4 regions of the Streptomyces sp. NPDC002156 genome follow, and region 2 is predicted to be linked to each of the others. Evidence: riboswitches for the same ligand, from Rfam matches in the RefSeq annotation. Region 2 holds a riboswitch; each other region holds the start of a gene.
What was found. A riboswitch is a leader RNA that binds a small molecule or an ion and turns the genes downstream of it on or off. The one in region 2 is predicted to bind cyclic di-AMP.
Positions count from the first base shown of each region.

Region 1 (4,548 bases), on a different contig from region 2:
GCCAACTTCTGGCACACGGGCGGCGGGAAGGTCGTCTATACGACGGACAAGGGTGCCGAGCGGGCCGGGCGCGCGGGTCTCCCCGCCAGTGTGGACGTCGTCCCCCTGGGCCCGGGACCCCTCGACTGGCGGGCCCTGCTCGAACACCTGTACGACGTTCGCGGTGTGCGGCGTCTCATGGTCGAGGGCGGCGGCACCGTCCACACCCAGCTCCTCCAGCAGGGCCTCGCCGACGAACTCCAGCTCGTCCTCGCGCCCCTCTTCGTCGGCGACCCCGACGCCCCCCGCCTCTTCGGCCCCGGCGCCTACCAGGGCGGCCGGCTCCGGCTCGTGGAGACGCGGCGGATCGAGGACGTCGTGCTCATGCGGTACGAGCCCACCGCGCCCGGCGCCGGCCCGCTCCCCGCCGCCGCCGACCGGCACTGGCTGGCACTGGCGTGCGAACTGGCCGAGCTGTGTCCGCCCTCGCGCACGGCGTTCAGCGTCGGCGCGGTGATCGTGGCCGCCGACGGTACGGAGCTGGCGCGCGGGCACTCCCGGGAGGGCGGCGACCAGGTCGTGCACGCCGAGGAGGCGGCCCTCGCCAAGCTCGACCCGGCCGACCCCCGGCTCCCGACGGCCACCGTCTACAGCAGCCTCGAACCCTGCGCCCGCCGTGCCTCCCGCCCCGCGCCCTGCGCCCGGCTGATCCTCGACGCCGGCGTCCGCCGGGTGGTGACCGCCTGGCGTGAGCCCGACACCTTCGTGGTTGCGGCCGACGGAAACGGCCTGCTCGCGGGGGAGGGTGTCGAGGTCGTCGTCCTCCCCGAGTACGAGGAGCGGGCCAAGGCCCCCAACGCCCACCTGCCCGACTGACGATCAAGCGTGGTGATCAACGTGGTGATGAGGGTCCCGCAGATGGCGTATAGTTGTGTTCAGCGGCGCGGGGTGGAGCAGCTCGGTAGCTCGCTGGGCTCATAACCCAGAGGTCGCAGGTTCAAATCCTGTCCCCGCTACTGAAGGCCCAGGGCCGGAAACCAAGAAATTGGTTTCCGGCCCTGAGTCGTTTCCGGGGCCGTCCTCTTTCTTCGTCCGCCCCACTCTTCTTCTTAGCCCGGTCGGTCCACCCCGCTCGCTCTCCTCGGCCGCTCCCGAAAACCTGGACCGACGGGACGGGTGATCGGCGGGAAGCGGGAGACGAGACGAGTGGCGCGGTCGGGAGAGCCGGGATCGCCGGACGAGGCGGTGGTGGTCTCCCGGGTGCGGACCCTCGTCCGCGTCCTGCCCGCGATCCTGATCGTCGCCGGGATCATCTACGACGTCGCCACCCCGCGCGCCTTCACCGCGGTCCCCTTCTTCACGGCCGCCCCCCTCATCGCGGCCCCGCTCTCCTCGCTGCGCACCACGACGGTCACCGGCGCCGCCGCGCTCCTCGCCGAGTTCCTGGTCCACCTCCGCTTCGGGTTCTCCCTGGACGCCGACACGATCACCGAGACGATCACCGTGGCCACGGTCGCCGTCCTGGCCGTCGTCATCAACCGGGTCGTACGCAGGGGCGACCGCCGCCTCGCCACGGCCCACGAGATCGCCGAGGCCGCGCAACGCGCCGTACTGCCCGAACCGGACGCGCGCATCGGCGGTTTCGAGATCGCCGCCCGGTACGAGGCCGCCCAGGAGGGTGCCTTCATCGGCGGCGACCTGTACGCCGTGCAGGACACCCCGTACGGCCTGCGGCTCGTCCTCGGGGACGTGCGGGGCAAGGGGATGGGGGCCGTGGCGGCCGTCGCCGTCGTCATCGGGGCGTTCCGGGAGGCCGCCGAGCAGGAGGCGACCCTGGAGGCGGTCGCCCAGCGGCTGGAGCGGGCCCTCGCCCGTGAGGGTGCCCGGCGGGGCGGTCTGGAGGCCAGTGAGGGCTTCGCCACCGCCGTACTCGCCGAACTCCCGCACGGCGACGGGACCGTACGCGTCGTCAACCGCGGTCACCCCCCGCCCCTGCTCCTCGACACCGACGGCACCCTGCGCGTCCTCACCCCGGCCGAACCCGCGCTGCCGCTCGGCATGGGCGACCTCGGCGGCGGGCCCGACCGCGCCGAGACGACGCCCTTTCCCGGCGGCGCGATCCTGCTCCTGCACACCGACGGGCTGTCCGAGGCCCGTGACGGGCACGGCGTCTTCTTCGACCCGGCCGACCGGCTCGCGGGCCGGGTCTTCCACGCTCCGGCCACCCTCCTCGCCGCGCTCGCCGACGAGGTGCGCCGGCACTCGGGCGGCGGTACGACGGACGACATGGCGCTGCTCGCCGTACGCCGTCCCATCAGCTCTTGAGGTGCTCAAGTTCGCGAGTTCTCATCAGTTGTCACCAAGGGTGAGTGAACGGTCCCGCTCCGCATAACATCTGACACACAGTCAAAACTCAGCAGTCACTTAGGACACGGTCAACTCGCCCGATTTTCACCGGTGGTGACCCGGAACGTCCTCGGGAAAAGCGTTAACGATCAACGGGAACGGCTTGGAATACGGGGCCCTGGTCTATTAACGTTCGATAACGCAGCGCGGTCGTCCCAGCCGTCACAAGAGTCGGCTCCGTGCGCACGCGCCGAATCCCGCGAGGGAACCGGGGAACCACCAACTTGGGGTGAATCGCTCGTCCACCGCCGTGGCGACACGGCAGGTATACGCGCGTAGGAGACCTTCCTGCTCCGAACCCGTCAGCTAACCCGGTAGGCGAGAAGGAAGGAAAGGAGCACGCCCACGTGGCGTCAAACTCGGCCGCCCCAGAGGCCCCGTTCGTACCGAGTCAGCGCAGCAGCGAGACCGAGGACGGGAAGATCCCGACCTTCGGCTTCGGCAGCCGTCGCACCGACGAGGGCCCCTGGGAGGAGTGGAATCCCAGCGCGGACACCACTCGTCCGGTTCGCGGCCGGCACCGCGTCGGCAAGCAGCGCGGCGGCGGAGGACTCGCCCGCAGCTCCACCGTTCTCGGCGTCGGCGTCATAGCCGCTGTCGGCGGGGCCGGTATGGCCACCGCGCAGACCGGCAAGCCGCCGGTTTCCATCTCCATGCCCGACCTGCCCTCCGTCGGCTCGCCCTTCGCGGGCGACGACGACGCGGACGCCGAGCCCCAGGGCTCCCCCAACGCGCTCAGCAGCGTCGGGGTCACCTCCGAGGAGACCGAGCAGGGCACCAGCGACGCGGGTGAGGCCCTGCGCGCCCGCATCATCCTCCAGGCCGAGCAGCAGAAGGACCAGGCCGAGGCCAAGGTCCAGCAGGCCGCCCAGGACGCCGCCGCGAAGAAGGCCGCCGCCGAGGCCGCCCAGGTGAAGCGCGAGGCCGCCGCGAAGGCCGCCGCCGCGAAGAAGAAGGCCGCCGAGGAAGCCGCAGCCAAGCTGGAGGCCGCGCGGCTCGCCGAGCTGGCCAAGCAGTACACGCTGCCCACCTCCTCGTACACGATCACCTCGACCTTCGGTCAGTCCGGTGCGCTGTGGTCCTCCGGCTACCACACGGGCCTCGACTTCGCTGCTCCCACCGGTACCCCGCTCAAGGCGGTCCACACCGGCACGATCACCGAGGCTGGCTGGAGCGGCTCGTACGGCTACCGCACGATCCTCACCCTCGAGGACGGCACCGAGATCTGGTACGCCCATCAGTCCTCGATCAACGTCAGCGTCGGCCAGAAGGTCAACACGGGTGACGTGATCGGCCGCGTCGGCGCCACCGGCAACGTCACCGGGGCACACCTCCACATGGAGGTCCACACCAGCAGCTCGGACACCGCGGGGATCGACCCGATGGCGTGGCTGCGGAGCATGGGCCTCAACCCGTAAGCCGTACGTTGCTAGATTCCGACTGACTCTGGCTGATTCCGACTGATTCCGGCGTTCACGCGATGTTCGTGAACTGCCGGAATCAGTGCGTCCGGGGCGGGCGTTGACGTTGAGCATGACTGCTACGGCTCTTCGCAAGCTCGGATCATCGGACCTAGAGGTCTTCCCGCTCGCCCTCGGCGGCAACGTCTTCGGCTGGACCGCCGACGAGAAGGCGTCCTTCGAGGTGCTCGACGCCTACGCCGCCGCAGGCGGCAACTTCCTCGACACCGCCGACTCCTACTCGGCCTGGATCGACGGCAACCAGGGCGGCGAGTCCGAGACCATCATCGGCAAGTGGCTGAAGTCGCGCGGCAACCGCGCCGACATCGTCGTCGCGACGAAGGTCAGCCAGCACCCGGATTACGCCGGCCTGTCGGGCGCCAACATCAAGGCCGCCGCCGACGCCTCGCTCCGCCGTCTCGACACCGACCACATCGACCTCTACTTCACGCACTTCGACCGGCCCGAGGTGCCTGTCGAGGAGATCATCGGAGCCCTCGACGAACTCGTGACCGCGGGCAAGGTGCGGCACATCGCCGTCTCCAACATCTCGCCGGAGCGGCTCCAGGACTCCCTGGACTTCTCCGACCGCGAGGGCCTGGCCAAGTACGTGGCCATCCAGCCCCACTACAACCTGGTCTCCCGCGACACGTACGAGGGCGCGCGACAGGACATCGCCTCCCGTACGGGCCTCGCCGCCGTC
Region 1 is NZ_JBSFDA010000189.1:5,047-9,594, forward strand. Features, by position in the region: gene ACWCRB_RS42530 (dihydrofolate reductase family protein) at 1-855, shown strand, start outside; tRNA gene ACWCRB_RS42535 (tRNA-Met) at 922-995, shown strand; gene ACWCRB_RS42540 (PP2C family protein-serine/threonine phosphatase) at 1,186-2,304, shown strand; cyclic di-AMP (ydaO/yuaA leader) riboswitch at 2,564-2,721, shown strand; gene ACWCRB_RS42545 (M23 family metallopeptidase) at 2,733-3,803, shown strand; gene ACWCRB_RS42550 (aldo/keto reductase) at 3,919-4,548, shown strand, end outside.
Region 1: linked by a shared signal. The riboswitch ahead of ACWCRB_RS42545 (M23 family metallopeptidase) and the one ahead of ACWCRB_RS06930 (M23 family metallopeptidase) in region 2 are both predicted to bind cyclic di-AMP.

Region 2 (4,548 bases):
CCTGATGTTCCAGGGCTCGGGCCAGGTGAAGGGCAACGGCCACTTCGAACTGGTCCAGGGCGCGGGCGGCTCGCTCAACGGCACCACCAGCTTCGAGCGCACCAACTACTTCGAGACCATGCCCACCCACCAGCTGGAGCTCGCCCTCTGGCTGGAGGCCGACCGCATGGGCTCGCTGCTCGCGGCCCTCGACGACGAGTCCATGGAGAACCAGCGGGACGTCGTCAAGAACGAACGCCGGCAGCGCTACGACAACGTCCCCTACGGGACGGCGTTCGAGAAGCTGACCGCCCTCGCCTACCCGGAGGGCCACCCCTACCACCACACGCCGATCGGCTCGATGGCGGACCTGGACGCGGCGACCCTGGAGGACGCCCGCGCCTTCTTCCGCACGTACTACGCGCCCAACAACGCCGTCCTGTCGGTCGTCGGGGACATCGACCCCGAGGAGACGCTCGCCTGGGTCGAGAAGTACTTCGGCTCCATCGCCGGGCACGACGGCAAGCCCGCGCCGCGCTCCGGCGCCCTCCCCGACGTCATCGGCGAGCAGCTGCGCGAGGTCGTCGTCGAAGAGGTCCCCGCGCGCGCGTTGATGGCCGCCTACCGCCTCCCGGAGGACGGCACGCGCGCGTGCGACGCGGCCGACCTGGCGCTCACCGTCCTCGGCGGCGGCGAGTCCTCCCGCCTCTACAACCGGCTCGTACGGCGGGACCGTACGGCGGTGGCGGCCGGCTTCGGCCTGCTGCGGCTGGCCGGAGCGCCCTCCCTGGGCTGGCTGGACGTGAAGACCTCCGCGGACGTCGAGGTGCCGGTCATCGAGGCCGCCGTCGACGAGGAGCTCGCGCGGTTCGCCGCCGAGGGCCCCACGGCCGAGGAAATGGAGCGCGCCCAGGCCCAGTTGGAGCGCGAGTGGCTGGACCGCCTCGGCACGGTCGCGGGCCGCGCCGACGAACTGTGCCGCTTCGCCGTGCTGTTCGGCGACCCGCAGCTCGCGCTGACCGCCGTCCAGCGCGTACTGGAGGTGACCGCCGAGGAGGTCCAGCAGGCCGCCAAGGACCGGCTGCGCCCCGACAACCGCGCGGTGCTCGTCTACGAGCCGGTCGCCGGAGAGACCGCCGAGGACGCGGATCCCCCCGAGGACCCCGAGGCCGAGGCCACGGTCGAAGCCGGCGACAAGGACGAGGAGGCGGCCAAGTGACCGAGCTCACCACGATGAAGTTCCACCCCCAGCCCCAGGCGGGCGAAGCCAGGCCCTGGGCCTTCCCGGCCCCCGGACGCGGCACGCTCGACAACGGCCTGACCGTTCTGCGCTGCCACCGCCCCGGCCAGCAGATCGTCGCCGTCGAGGTGCTCGTCGACGCTCCTCTGGAGGCCGAGCCGGCCGGTCTCGACGGCGTGGCCACGATCATGGCCCGGGCCTTCTCCGAAGGCACCGACAAGCACTCCGCCGAGGAGTTCGCCGCCGAACTGGAGCGCTGCGGCGCCACCCTCGACGCGCACGCCGACCACCCCTGCGTCCGCCTCAGCCTCGAAGTCCCCGTGTCGCGGCTCCCCAAGGCGCTCGGCCTGCTGGCCGACGCCCTCAGGGCACCCGCGTTCGCGGACAGCGAGATCGAGCGGCTGGTGCGCAACCGGCTCGACGAGATCCCGCACGAGACGGCCAACCCGGCCCGCCGCTCCGCCAAGCAGCTCTACAAGGAGCTGTTCCCGGAGACCTCGCGCATGTCCCGGCCGCGCCAGGGCACCGAGGAGACGGTCGCGAAGATCGACTCCGCGGCCGTACGCGCCTTCTACGAGAGGCACGTCCGCCCCGCCACGGCCACCGCCGTGGTCGTCGGCGACCTCACCGGCGTCGACCTGGACGCGCTGCTCGGCGAGACCCTGGGGGCCTGGACCGGCTCGACGGCCCAGCCGCGGCCCGTGCCGCCGGTGACCGCCGACGACACCGGCCGCGTCGTCATCGTGGACCGCCCGGGCGCCGTACAGACCCAGCTGCTCATCGGCCGCATCGGCGCCGACCGGCACGACCGTGTCTGGGCCGCCCAGGTCCTCGGCACGTACTGCCTCGGCGGCACCCTCACCTCCCGCCTGGACCGCGTCCTGCGCGAGGAGAAGGGCTACACCTACGGTGTGCGGGCGTTCGGCCAGGTCCTGCGCTCGGCCCCGGACGGCACGGGCGCCGCGCTGCTCGCCATCAGCGGCTCCGTCGACACACCGAACACCGGTCCCGCCCTGGAGGACCTCTGGAAGGTGCTGCGCACACTCGCGGCCGAGGGGCTCACCGACGCCGAGCGCGATGTCGCGGTGCAGAACCTGGTGGGTGTCGCCCCGCTCAAGTACGAGACGGCGGCGGCCGTGGCGAGCACGCTGGCCGACCAGGTCGAGCAGCACCTGCCCGACGACTACCAGGCCACGCTGTACCGGCAGCTCGCCGCCACCGGCACCGTGGAGGCCACCGCGGCGGCCGTGAACGCCTTCCCGGTGGACCGGCTGGTGACGGTCCTCGTCGGTGACGCGGCGACGATCGAGGAGCCCGTCAGGGCCCTCGGCATCGGCGAAGTGAGCGTCGTACCCGCCGAGTAGCGGCACCGTGATGCACGACAGGGGCCCGGTGACGGAAGCGTCACCGGGCCCCTCTTGTCCATATTGATGGGCAAGTTGCCCGTATTGATGGAGAGGTTGACCGTCTGACCTGTGGCATGCGCTACAAAACCCGTGATCGGTTTGTTGATTGAAAGTTACGCGGCTTAGCGTCGGTCCGGCTGTCCGTCACGCACTACGCCGCAGCCGCGGCACCCGGACAGTCATCGCCGAGTCCCCACATGGCGCGAGCCAGGGGAGCCGGGGACCCACACTGTGCAGTCCCTGGGGTGAATCGGACGCCCGCGCGCCCAGCGAGGGGGTCCGTAGGAGACCTTCCTGCTCCGAACCCGTCAGCTAACCCGGTAGGCGAGAAGGAAGGAAAGGACCAGCCACTACATGGCGTTCACCCGCGCCACCGGGAAGCACCGTCGTCCCAGCCGCCCCAGTCTCGTCACCCGTACGACCGTCCGCGCGGCCGGAGTCGCGGCCCTCGCCACCACCGGCGTCGTCGGCACCCTCGCCGCCCCGGCGCTCGCCGGGGAGTCCGCCGTCGAGCAGACCGGCCTCACCCCGGTGATCTCCATCGGCGAGACGCTCGCCGACCAGATCGACGCGCAGGCCGCGGCCCAGGAGCAGGCCGCAGAGAAGGCCGCCGCCGAGAAGCGGGCCGTCGCAGCCGAGAAACGCGCCCTGGCCGCCGCGAAGAAGGAGGCGGAGGAGCGGGCCAAGGAGGCACGCGAGACGGAGGCCCGCGCCGCCCGCGAGGCCGAGCGCAAGCGCCTCAACACCTTCGTCGCCCCGATCTCCGGCTCGTACATCTCGACCGGCTACAAGGCGGGCGGCGCCGTCTGGTCCTCCGGCAGCCACACCGGCATCGACTTCCACGCATCGTCCGGCACCACCGTCCACTCGGTGGGCTCCGGCACCGTCGTCGAGGCGGGCTGGGGCGGCGCCTACGGCAACAACATCGTGATCAAGATGATTGATGGTACGTACACTCAGTACGGTCATCTGTCGTCCATCAACGTGTCCGTCGGTCAGACGGTCACCCCGGGCCAGCAGATAGGTCTCTCCGGGGCCACCGGCAACGTCACCGGTGCGCACCTCCACTTCGAGGCCCGCACGACCGCGGAGTACGGCTCGGACATGGACCCCGTCGCCTACCTCCGCTCGCACGGTGTGAACGTCTGACAGCCACGCGCATCTCTTGTCGTCGCCCCGGCTCCCCGAGCCGGGGCTTTCGGCGTTTCCGGCGGCCCTGTGTCCAAAAAATATCCCTGGATTCCGGCCCGCCGTCGGAAATTCCGGTTCTCTGCAATAGAGTCACTGAACACACGTCAATCGTCGACGTTTCACGGGGATTAAAGCGGAGGTCGGACATGCGTATTCCGGCGCACTCGGTATGCACGGCGATCCGGGACGACATCGTCGCCGGTGTCTACGAGCGCGGCAGCCGGCTCACCGAGGAACTGCTCGCGCGCCGGTACGGCGTCTCGCGCGTCCCCGTCCGCGAGGCCCTGCGCACCCTGGAGGCCGAGGGCTTCGTGGTGACCCGGCGGCACGCGGGCGCGTGCGTCGCGGAACCGACCGAGCAGGAGGCCTCCGACCTGCTGGAGATGCGCATGCTCCTGGAGCCGCTGGGTGCCTCCCGGGCCGCCCAGCGACGCACCGAGGCCCATCTGAAAGTGCTGCGCGGCCTGGTCAGGCTGGGGCAGGAGCGGGCCAGGAGGGGCAACAGCGAGGACCTGCGCTCCCTGGGTGGCTGGTTCCACGAGACGCTCGCCCAGGCCTCCGGAAGCCATGCCCTGACCTCGACGCTCACCCAGCTCCGGCACAAGATCGCCTGGATGTACGCGGTGGAGGCCCCGGCCAACCCCGTCGAGTCCTGGACCGAGCACGGGGCGATCGTGGACGCCGTGGCACGCGGCGACAGTGAGCGGGCGCGAGCCGTCACGGCGCTGCACA
Region 2 is NZ_JBSFDA010000009.1:114,359-118,906, forward strand. Features, by position in the region: gene ACWCRB_RS06920 (M16 family metallopeptidase) at 1-1,198, shown strand, start outside; gene ACWCRB_RS06925 (M16 family metallopeptidase) at 1,195-2,583, shown strand; cyclic di-AMP (ydaO/yuaA leader) riboswitch at 2,799-2,966, shown strand; gene ACWCRB_RS06930 (M23 family metallopeptidase) at 2,980-3,774, shown strand; gene ACWCRB_RS06935 (GntR family transcriptional regulator) at 3,963-4,548, shown strand, end outside.

Region 3 (4,548 bases), on a different contig from region 2:
CGCCGTGGCTGGGCGCGCAGTTCCCCGCGCCCCTATGGGGCGCTGCCGGACCCCGGCGTCCAAGGCCCACCGCAAAGCCCGTACTCCCTCGCCCTAGCTCTGTACGTCCTGTACATTTTTTACGGAAGCTATCGAGGAGGCCGCGCGCATGCACGACACCGACGAACCGTCAGCCCGCTATGTCCTGCCCGAGTTCACCGAACGCACCAGTGCCGGGAGCCGGACGATGGATCCGTACTCGAAGCTGCTGGAGGAGCGGATCGTCTTTCTCGGGACGCCCGTCGACGACACCTCGGCCAATGACGTGATGGCGCAGTTCATGCATCTCGAATATCTGGCGCCCGACCGGGACATCTCGCTGTACATCAACTCCCCCGGCGGCTCGTTCAGCGCGATGACGGCGATCTACGACACGATGCAGTTCGTCACCTGCGACATCGAGACCATCTGTCTGGGGCAGGCGGCCTCCGCGGCGGCCGTGCTGCTGGCCGCGGGGACGCCGGGCAAGCGCAGCGCGCTGCCGGGGGCCCGGGTGCTGATCCACCAGCCCTCGCTGTCCGGGCCGATCCAGGGACAGGTGAGCGATCTCGCCATTCAGGCACAGGAGATGGGCCGGATCCGTACCCTGCTGGAGGAACTGCTCGTACGGCACACCGGACAGAGCCCGGAGCAGGTCGCCGCGGACATCGAGCGGGACAAGATCCTCGACGCGCAGGCCGCCCTGGAGTACGGGCTGGTGGACCGCGTCGTGCCCAGCCGCAGGTCCTCGGACCCCGCCCCCGGCACGAGGTGAGCCACCGATGCTTCCGCCCGAACTGCCTCCGCTGCCCGCCCTGACGCGCGCGGAGGGCGAGTTGATCGACCGTTACCTCGAAGTGGCCGATCTGCTCGGCCGTATCAACCCGGCCTATCACGGGGACACGTACCGCGGACTGCGGGCCGCGCAGGCTCTGGTCGCCAAGGCGGTGGCGCTGCGGGACGCGCTGGAGTTGATGCATCAGCGTGGCGAAGCGGAGGTGCATGCGCATACGCTGGCGCGTGCGCTGCGCGTTCTCGACGGGGAGCGCCGAACGGCGCGTGTCACCGTTCCGCGTGAGCCCGCCAGTTGACCCACCCGGCCGGCGGACCCGTATCGGGCGGGCCCGTCCGTCCCGGCGACGGACTGTCCGGAACGAGCCGGGGAGTGACTGGATGACATCCCCCGTTCGGCGTAGTGACATGTCCCCCGGTCGGCCCGTTCGGCTTGCGAAACGCGCGTAGTTCACAGCCGGAACCGCGATGTTTCCGCGCTGGTCCGGGGGTGCGCGACCCTCGCCAAATCGGCCCGAGGGTACGGGTGTCCACCCGAATGGGTCACGGGTGAGTAACGCCACAAAGCCCTGATTCCATTGGGATTTTCCTACTTCCATGAGCCAAGATCCCTTCCTGACGACAAGCCCCCGCCACAACGGCGGGGCGATCCGGGTGGACGCCGAGTCCTGCCGCCGCCCGGATGACCGGTCGACAGATGTGCATCGGCAGGAGTGGAGGACCCAGGCACGACGGGTCGCCGGGACGGTCACGCCATGACCGGGCCGAGCAGCCCTTGGGGTGAAGCCGCGTCAGCGGCCGGGCAACTTCGCCAGCCCGAATCCGACAGGTCATCCTTCACAGGCGGCTGACGAAGGGTTGCGCATGTCTGCGCTCAATCGTGTTCCGTCGATGATGTCCCGAGCCGGTACGGCCTCGGCCCTCACCCTCGCCGCCGTCGGCGGCACCCTGGTGATACCGGGAGTCGCGACAGAAGCCGCGGCAATCGCGCCGTCGACGAAGGCACTTCAGATCGCGGCCTCCAAGAAGGGCTCCCCGTACAAGTACGGTGCCGCGGGACCGAGCAGGTTCGACTGCTCCGGGCTCACGCTCTACTCGTACAAGAAGGCGGGCAAGAAGCTGCCTCGTACGGCGGCGGCCCAGTACAACAAGACCAAGCACATCTCCGCCAAGAACCGCCGCGGCGGAGACCTGGTCTTCTTCCACTCGGGCTCGAACGTCTACCACGTGGGCATCTACGCCGGGAAGGGAAAGATCTGGCACTCCCCGAAGACCGGGGACGTCGTGAAGCTCCAGAAGATCTGGACGAAGAGCGTCTGGTACGGCCGGGTCAGCTGACCTCCCCGGGGCGGTACGGCGGTTTCCGGAGCCGCCGTCCCGCCCCGGGACCCGTAGCCCGTCAGCCCGTCACAGCGAGAGCAGCGGCTCCAGCAGGAGCAGCGCCCCGAGGACCGTCAGCGCGGTGCCGGTGACCGCCTCGACGGCCCGGGCGGCACGCGGCCGGCGCAGCCACCGCCCGAGCCGGTCCACCAGAAGTGCCACCGCCGGGAACCACACCAGGGCCAGCGCCACGACGATCAGCGCGAGCAGCAGCGTCCTGGGCAGGGCGGGAGCGCCCGCCGGCACGAACTGCGGCAGCAGACTCATGAACGTGATGGGCGCCTTGGGATTGAGCGCGTTGGTGACAAAGCCCTGACGCAACGGTCGTACGGCGGCCCGCACCTCGTCGGCCACCTCGGCCCGGCGCCCGCGCAGCGACCACAGGGTTCGCGCGCCGAGATACAACACATAGGCCCCGCCCAGCAGTTGCAGCGCGCGGAAGAGCGCGGGCACCGCTGTGAGCACGGCGGCGACACCGGCCACGGCCAGCGCGGTGTGCAGGAGCAGCCCGCCGGTGATCCCCAGCGCGCACGCGACCCCGGCCCGCCGGGAGACGAGGGCGTTGCGCACGACGACGGTGAAATCTGCGCCCGGCATGGCGACCATGCCCGCGGCGACCCCGGTGAAGGCGATGAGCTGTGCGTCCATGGCGTCCAGCGTGCCCCGGCCCGGCCTTCAGCAGGTATGTCGAATATCCTGGGTCTGCCTTAAGCAGTTGTTAAGCCTTGGCCACCGCCTCCGTCCCTGGAGCCGCAGGATGTACGATCCCACACGTCTCGCAGCGCTCGTGGCGGTCGCCGAGGCCGGGTCCATCACCCGCGCCGCCGAGCGCCTCGGCTACACCCCGCCCGCGCTCTCGCAGCAACTCGCCAAGCTGGAACGGGAGACGGGCACCGCACTGCTCGTACGGCATCACCGGGGAGCCAGGCTCACACCGGCGGGCGAGCTGCTGGTGGCACGGGCCCGTCGGGTACTGGACGAGCTGGAACGCGCCCGGCACGAACTGTCACAACTCACCGGGCTGTCGGGCGGCACGCTCCGCCTCGGCACCTTCCAGACAGCCGGGATCCAGCTGCTGCCGCCGGTCCTGAGCGCGTTCCGCCGGGCCCATCCGGACGTACGGCTGTCGGTCGCGGACTACGAACCGCCGTCCGGGGTGGCCGCCGTAGCCGCCGGGGAGGTCGATCTCGCGCTCACGCACACCTACGAACCGGCCCTGCCCGCGCCCCTGCCCGGATCGGTCACCGCCGAGCCGGTCCTCGTCGAGGAGCTGGTCCTGGTGACCGCACCCGGCCATGTGCTGGCCGGGGAGGCGTCGAGGCTTCCGCTGGCCGAGCTGGCGGGCCAGCCGCTGGTCAGCATGGCGCCGGACCATCCGCCCCGCCAGGGCGTCGAGGCCGCCCTCGCCCGGGCCGGCGCGACCCCGTCGGTGCTGGTGGCGACACCGGGGTACGCCCTGGTGTGCGCACTGGTCAGCGCGGGCCTCGGGGTGGCGGTCGTACCGGAGATGGTCGCGCGGACGGCGGTCACCCCGGTCGGAACCCGGCTCCTGGAACCCGGCGACCTGCGCCGCACGATCTCGGTCGTCCGCCGCACCGACGAGACAGCCCCGGCCGCCGACGCCTTCCGCGCCCTGCTACGAGGCGCCTTCGGCCGGGCGCACGCCGGCGGGACCGGAGCCTAGGAACGAACCGATACCTGTCGACTTGTCCTTACGGCTCCTGCTGGCCCGCCGCCGTGACCGGGGGCCTGGCCGGGGCCGTCCACGGGAGTTCGATCGACACCGTCTTGCCGCCCTCGCGGGTGGGGCGGACGCGGAGTCTGCCGCCCGACTCGGCGGTCAGCCAACGGATGATGACCATTCCGCGGCCGTTGTCCTGCTGCACCGCGGCCGGCAGTCGCTTGGGGAAGCGCGGGTGACTGTCGGTCACCCCGATGCGCAGATGTTCGTCACGGTCGAGGGCGACGTCCACCGTGAAGGTGGGTGACAACCCGAAGGTGTGCTGTACGGCGTTGGTGGCGAGTTCCGAGACGATCAGACGGATGGTGTCGGCGGTTTCACTCTCACCTGACAGACCCCATTCCGCCAGGACGTTGGCCACATATGCGCGGGCGGCGGAGACCGAGGCGGGATCGCTCGGCAGAGTGACGGATGCTTCCAGGTGGTCTGCCATGGCGGCGTCGTCCCTTTCCCACGGAACCGGAGCCCGACACGGAGCGGCTGGTTCGAGTACGGTCCCGGACTGGTGCTTCGCGCCAGACTGCCATTCCCGCGCCGGTCACGGGGTGCGATCCACCAAGATATGCATATATCTGTCGCTCGAAGCGGTGAACTCTGCGACCCCAGAGCGTATTTGG
Region 3 is NZ_JBSFDA010000235.1:7,337-11,884, reverse strand. Features, by position in the region: gene ACWCRB_RS45625 (ATP-dependent Clp protease proteolytic subunit) at 149-793, shown strand; gene ACWCRB_RS45620 (hypothetical protein) at 801-1,109, shown strand; cyclic di-AMP (ydaO/yuaA leader) riboswitch at 1,492-1,671, shown strand; gene ACWCRB_RS45615 (C40 family peptidase) at 1,675-2,148, shown strand; gene ACWCRB_RS45610 (LysE family translocator) at 2,218-2,838, opposite strand; gene ACWCRB_RS45605 (LysR family transcriptional regulator) at 2,948-3,874, shown strand; gene ACWCRB_RS45600 (ATP-binding protein) at 3,903-4,364, opposite strand.
Region 3: linked by a shared signal. The riboswitch ahead of ACWCRB_RS45615 (C40 family peptidase) and the one ahead of ACWCRB_RS06930 (M23 family metallopeptidase) in region 2 are both predicted to bind cyclic di-AMP.

Region 4 (4,548 bases), on a different contig from region 2:
CACCCGTTACGGCGATGCCAAGCAGGCCCTCGCCGACCCCCGGCTCTCCAAGAACCCCGCCCATCACGACGAGCCCACGCAGGCCAAGGGCAAGACCGGTATCCCCGGTGAGCGCGGCGCCAACCTCATGACCCATCTGCTCAACATCGATCCGCCGGATCACACACGACTCCGTCGGCTCGTCGCCAAGGCGTTCACGCCTCGCCGCGTCGCCGAGTTCGCGCCCCGGGTGCAGGAACTCACCGACGACCTCATCGACCGGTTCGCGGCACGCGGCTCCGCCGATCTCATCCACGAGTTCGCCTTCCCGCTGCCCATCTACGCGATCTGCGACCTGCTGGGCGTACCCCGCGAGGACCAGGACGACTTCCGGGACTGGGCCGGGATGATGATCCGGCACGGGGGCGGGCCCCGGGGCGGGGTCGCCCGGTCCGTGAAGAAGATGCGGGGCTATCTCGCCGAGCTGATCCACCGCAAGCGCGAGGCGCTGACCGACGTACCCGAAGCCGGTGAGGATCTGATCTCCGGGCTCATCCGCGCCTCCGACGAGGGCGAGCACCTCACCGAGAACGAGGCCGCAGCCATGGCCTTCATCCTGCTGTTCGCCGGTTTTGAGACCACAGTCAACTTGGTAGGGAATGGGCTGTATGCCCTGCTTACTCACCCTGAGCAGCGTGCGCGCCTCCAGGCCTCCCTTGCCCTCAAGGAATCCGCCCTCCTCGAAACCGGCATCGAGGAACTCCTCCGCTACGACGGCCCCGTCGAGCTGGCCACCTGGCGGTTCGCCACGCAGTCGCTCAGCATCGGTGGGCAGGACATCGCGGTCGGCGATCCCGTCCTTGTCGTACTCGCCGCCGCCGACCGGGACCCGGCGCGGTTCGCCGATCCTGACGTCCTTGATCTTGGCCACCGGGACAATCAACACCTCGGATACGGCCACGGCATCCACTACTGCCTCGGCGCCCCGCTCGCCCGCCTGGAGGGGCGGAGTGCGCTGGCCACCCTCCTCACGCGTCTCCCCGATCTCCAACTTGCCGTGGAGCCGAGCGAGTTGCGATGGCGGGGCGGGCTCATCATGCGTGGACTGCGCACCCTGCCCGTCGAGTTCGCGCCGGTTCGCGAATCGGGGCATACGCCACCAGTGGTGCCGTAGAAGATCACGGGAAGGTGACACTCCCTCAACAATGTGATCTTCACGTGATCTGCGCGGCATTAACTTGTGACAAGTGATCGTCTGTCGATACGTTCGAGCACTAGTGCGACGCACTGGCGGCGTTCGTCGGCATCCGTCGCACCGACCCCCGCTGTCTCGTGAAAGGCACCCGCATGCTCTCCGGGAACGGACGTCACCGTCGCCCCCGTCAGGCCCCGGCTCTGCTTGTCGCGGCCGGCGTGACCGGCTCCGCCCTCGCCATCCCGCTGCTCGCCGCGAGCGGCGCGAGTGCGGCCAGCGGCACCACGTGGGACAGGGTCGCGGAGTGCGAGAGCGGCGGCGCCTGGAGTGCCAACACCGGCAACGGGTTCTACGGCGGGCTCCAGCTGACCCAGGCGGACTGGGAGGCGTACGGCGGTCTCGCGTACGCCCCGAGCGCCGACCAGGCCAGCCGTTCGCAGCAGATCGCCGTCGCCGAGAGCGTGCTCGCCGACCAGGGCGCCGGGGCCTGGGAGGCCTGCGCGCTGCTGTCCGGGCTCGGCAAGGACACTAGTGCGGCCGACGTCGACACGGGCGTGGCCGGGGAGGAGGGCGACGCATCGTCCTCGTCCTCGACGCCGAAGTCGACTTCGACCTCGGCGTCGCCCACGCCCTCCGCCTCGCCCTCGGTCGAGTCCGCCGAGTCCTCGCCCTCCGTCAAGGCGACGACCGACTCGGCCGAGTCGACCCCTTCCTCCTCGGCCCCCTCGTCATCGAGCAAGGAAACCCCACAAGAAACTGACAACTCATCCACTGGTGCGACAAAGGATGAGGAACAGGATAACTCCGGGCAGAGCGCGGAGGGCTCGTACGCGGTCCGTCCCGGCGACACCCTCTGTGGCATCGCCGACTCCCTTGGCGTCGAGGGCGGATGGTCCGAGCTGTACGCCGAGAACCAGGACCTCCTCGGTGCTGACCCGAATCACATCCTCCCCGGTCAGACCCTCGAAGTCGGTGCCTAACCGGGGCAAAAGCAGCCGGAGTTCACGTCCTGCTTCGTGCTGAATGTCCGTTATAAATGCAGTGAGAGATAGGTCTCAGAAGCCCTGATCGTCTTTGTATTTCGGAGGATCACCTGTTTACGGTCGTCAACGCCCGCCACAGTGGGCCCCGCCGGTCGCAACGCCGAATCCTGCCAACGGCCGAACGGGAACAGTCGTCGCTTTCAAGCGCCGTAGGCAGGAGCGGGGGACCCAAGGTAAGTGCCGCACCGGGCAGTTGGCCGGAGCGGCTTGGGGTTAAGTCGTGCGTCCAGTGACTCGGACGTACGGCCGGGCAACTCAACCGGCCCGAACCCGACAGCTCACCTCGCAGGCGTCGGTGAGGGGATCACGCATGCTGTTTTCCGGTAAGGGCAAGCACCGTCGTCCGTCCAAGGCCACCCGCGTCGTCGCCATCGCCGGTGTGACCGGTGCCGCGGTCGCCGCTCCGCTGCTGGCGGCCGGCTCCGCCTCCGCCGCCACCTCCGCCGAGTGGGACACGGTCGCCCAGTGCGAGTCCGGCGGCAACTGGTCCATCAACACCGGCAACGGCTACTACGGCGGTCTGCAGTTCTCCGCCTCGACCTGGGCCGCGTACGGCGGCTCGGCGTACGCCTCCACCGCCGACCAGGCCTCCAAGTCCCAGCAGATAACCATCGCCGAGAAGGTCCTCGCGGGCCAGGGCAAGGGTGCCTGGCCGGTCTGCGGCACGGGCCTGTCGAGCGCCGCCTATGACGGCGGCAGCAGCAGCTCGGACAGCGGCACGAGCACCAGCACCGGTACGAGCGAGACCACCACCCGCTCCACCGACGAGCAGTCGGCCTCCCGTTCGCAGGAGCGGCCCGCCGCGAAGAAGACCGTCACCACCCCGACCGGCAAGAAGGTCGAGAAGGGCGACGGCGAGTACAAGGTCGTCACGGGTGACACCCTGAGCGAGATCGCCGAGGCGCACGACGTCAAGGGCGGCTGGACGAAGCTCTTCCAGCTGAACAAGGACATCATCGACGACGCCGACTTCATCTACCCGGGCCAGCAGCTGCACCTCAGCTGACCCCGGTCACCTGCCCGCCGGCACATCCCCCAAATAACAGTCGGCTCGAAGGTGAACCACAGCGCCCTCACATCCGTGCCCTCCATAGTGAAGGCCTCGTGAGGGTCACCCCCGTCCCCCACGGGGCTCCCCGCTCCGGTGCGTGTTCCCCCGTACGCACCGGAGCGGGGCTTTTTGTTTCCCTGAGGAACAATGTTTACCCTCGGTTCGGTCCATGTTCCGTCCATGGGGTGGTCGGACGGCTGGCCGATCGGCCTCGGCCGGTTAGGCTCATCCCGCAGGGCCGCGAAAAAGCCCCGCGTACCCGCGTCACATCCCAGAAGGAGATGCTCGTGCCGTCCATCGACGTCGTCGTAGCCCGGGAAATCCTCGACTCGCGAGGCAACCCCACCGTCGAGGTCGAGGTCGGCCTCGATGACGGCAGCACCGGTCGTGCCGCCGTCCCGTCCGGCGCCTCCACCGGAGCCTTCGAGGCCATCGAGCTGCGCGACGGTGACCCCAACCGCTACCTCGGCAAGGGTGTCGAGAAGGCCGTCCTCGCCGTCATCGAGCAGATCGGCCCGGAGCTCGTCGGCTACGACGCCACCGAGCAGCGGCTGATCGACCAGGCGATGTTCGACCTGGACGCCACCGACAACAAGGGCTCGCTCGGCGCCAACGCCATCCTCGGCGTCTCCCTCGCCGTCGCCCACGCCGCCTCCGAGGCCAGCGACCTCCCCCTCTTCCGCTACCTGGGCGGCCCGAACGCGCACCTGCTGCCCGTTCCGATGATGAACATCCTCAACGGTGGCTCCCACGCGGACTCCAACGTGGACATCCAGGAGTTCATGATCGCCCCGATCGGCGCGGAGTCCTTCTCCGAGGCGCTGCGCTGGGGTGCGGAGATCTACCACACCCTCAAGAAGGTGCTGAAGACCAAGGGCCTGTCCACCGGTCTCGGCGACGAGGGCGGCTTCGCCCCGAACCTGGAGTCCAACCGCGCCGCGCTCGACCTCATCATCGAGGCCATCAAGCAGGCCGGCTACGTCCCCGGTGAGCAGATCGGTCTCGCGCTCGACGTCGCCGCGTCCGAGTTCTACAAGGACGGCAAGTACGAGTTCGAGGGCAAGTCCCGCACGGCCGCCGAGATGACCGAGTACTACGAAGAGCTCGTCTCCGCGTACCCGCTCATCTCCATCGAGGACCCGCTGTACGAGGACGACTGGGACGGCTGGAAGACCATCACCGACAAGCTGGGCGACAAGGTCCAGATCGTCGGCGACGACCTCTTCGTCACCAACCCGGAGCGCCTCGCCCGTGGCATCGAGGAGGGCTCGGCCAACGCC
Region 4 is NZ_JBSFDA010000150.1:1,562-6,109, reverse strand. Features, by position in the region: gene ACWCRB_RS38710 (cytochrome P450 family protein) at 1-1,153, shown strand, start outside; gene ACWCRB_RS38705 (transglycosylase family protein) at 1,327-2,154, shown strand; cyclic di-AMP (ydaO/yuaA leader) riboswitch at 2,353-2,524, shown strand; gene ACWCRB_RS38700 (transglycosylase family protein) at 2,528-3,223, shown strand; gene eno (phosphopyruvate hydratase) at 3,556-4,548, shown strand, end outside.
Region 4: linked by a shared signal. The riboswitch ahead of ACWCRB_RS38700 (transglycosylase family protein) and the one ahead of ACWCRB_RS06930 (M23 family metallopeptidase) in region 2 are both predicted to bind cyclic di-AMP.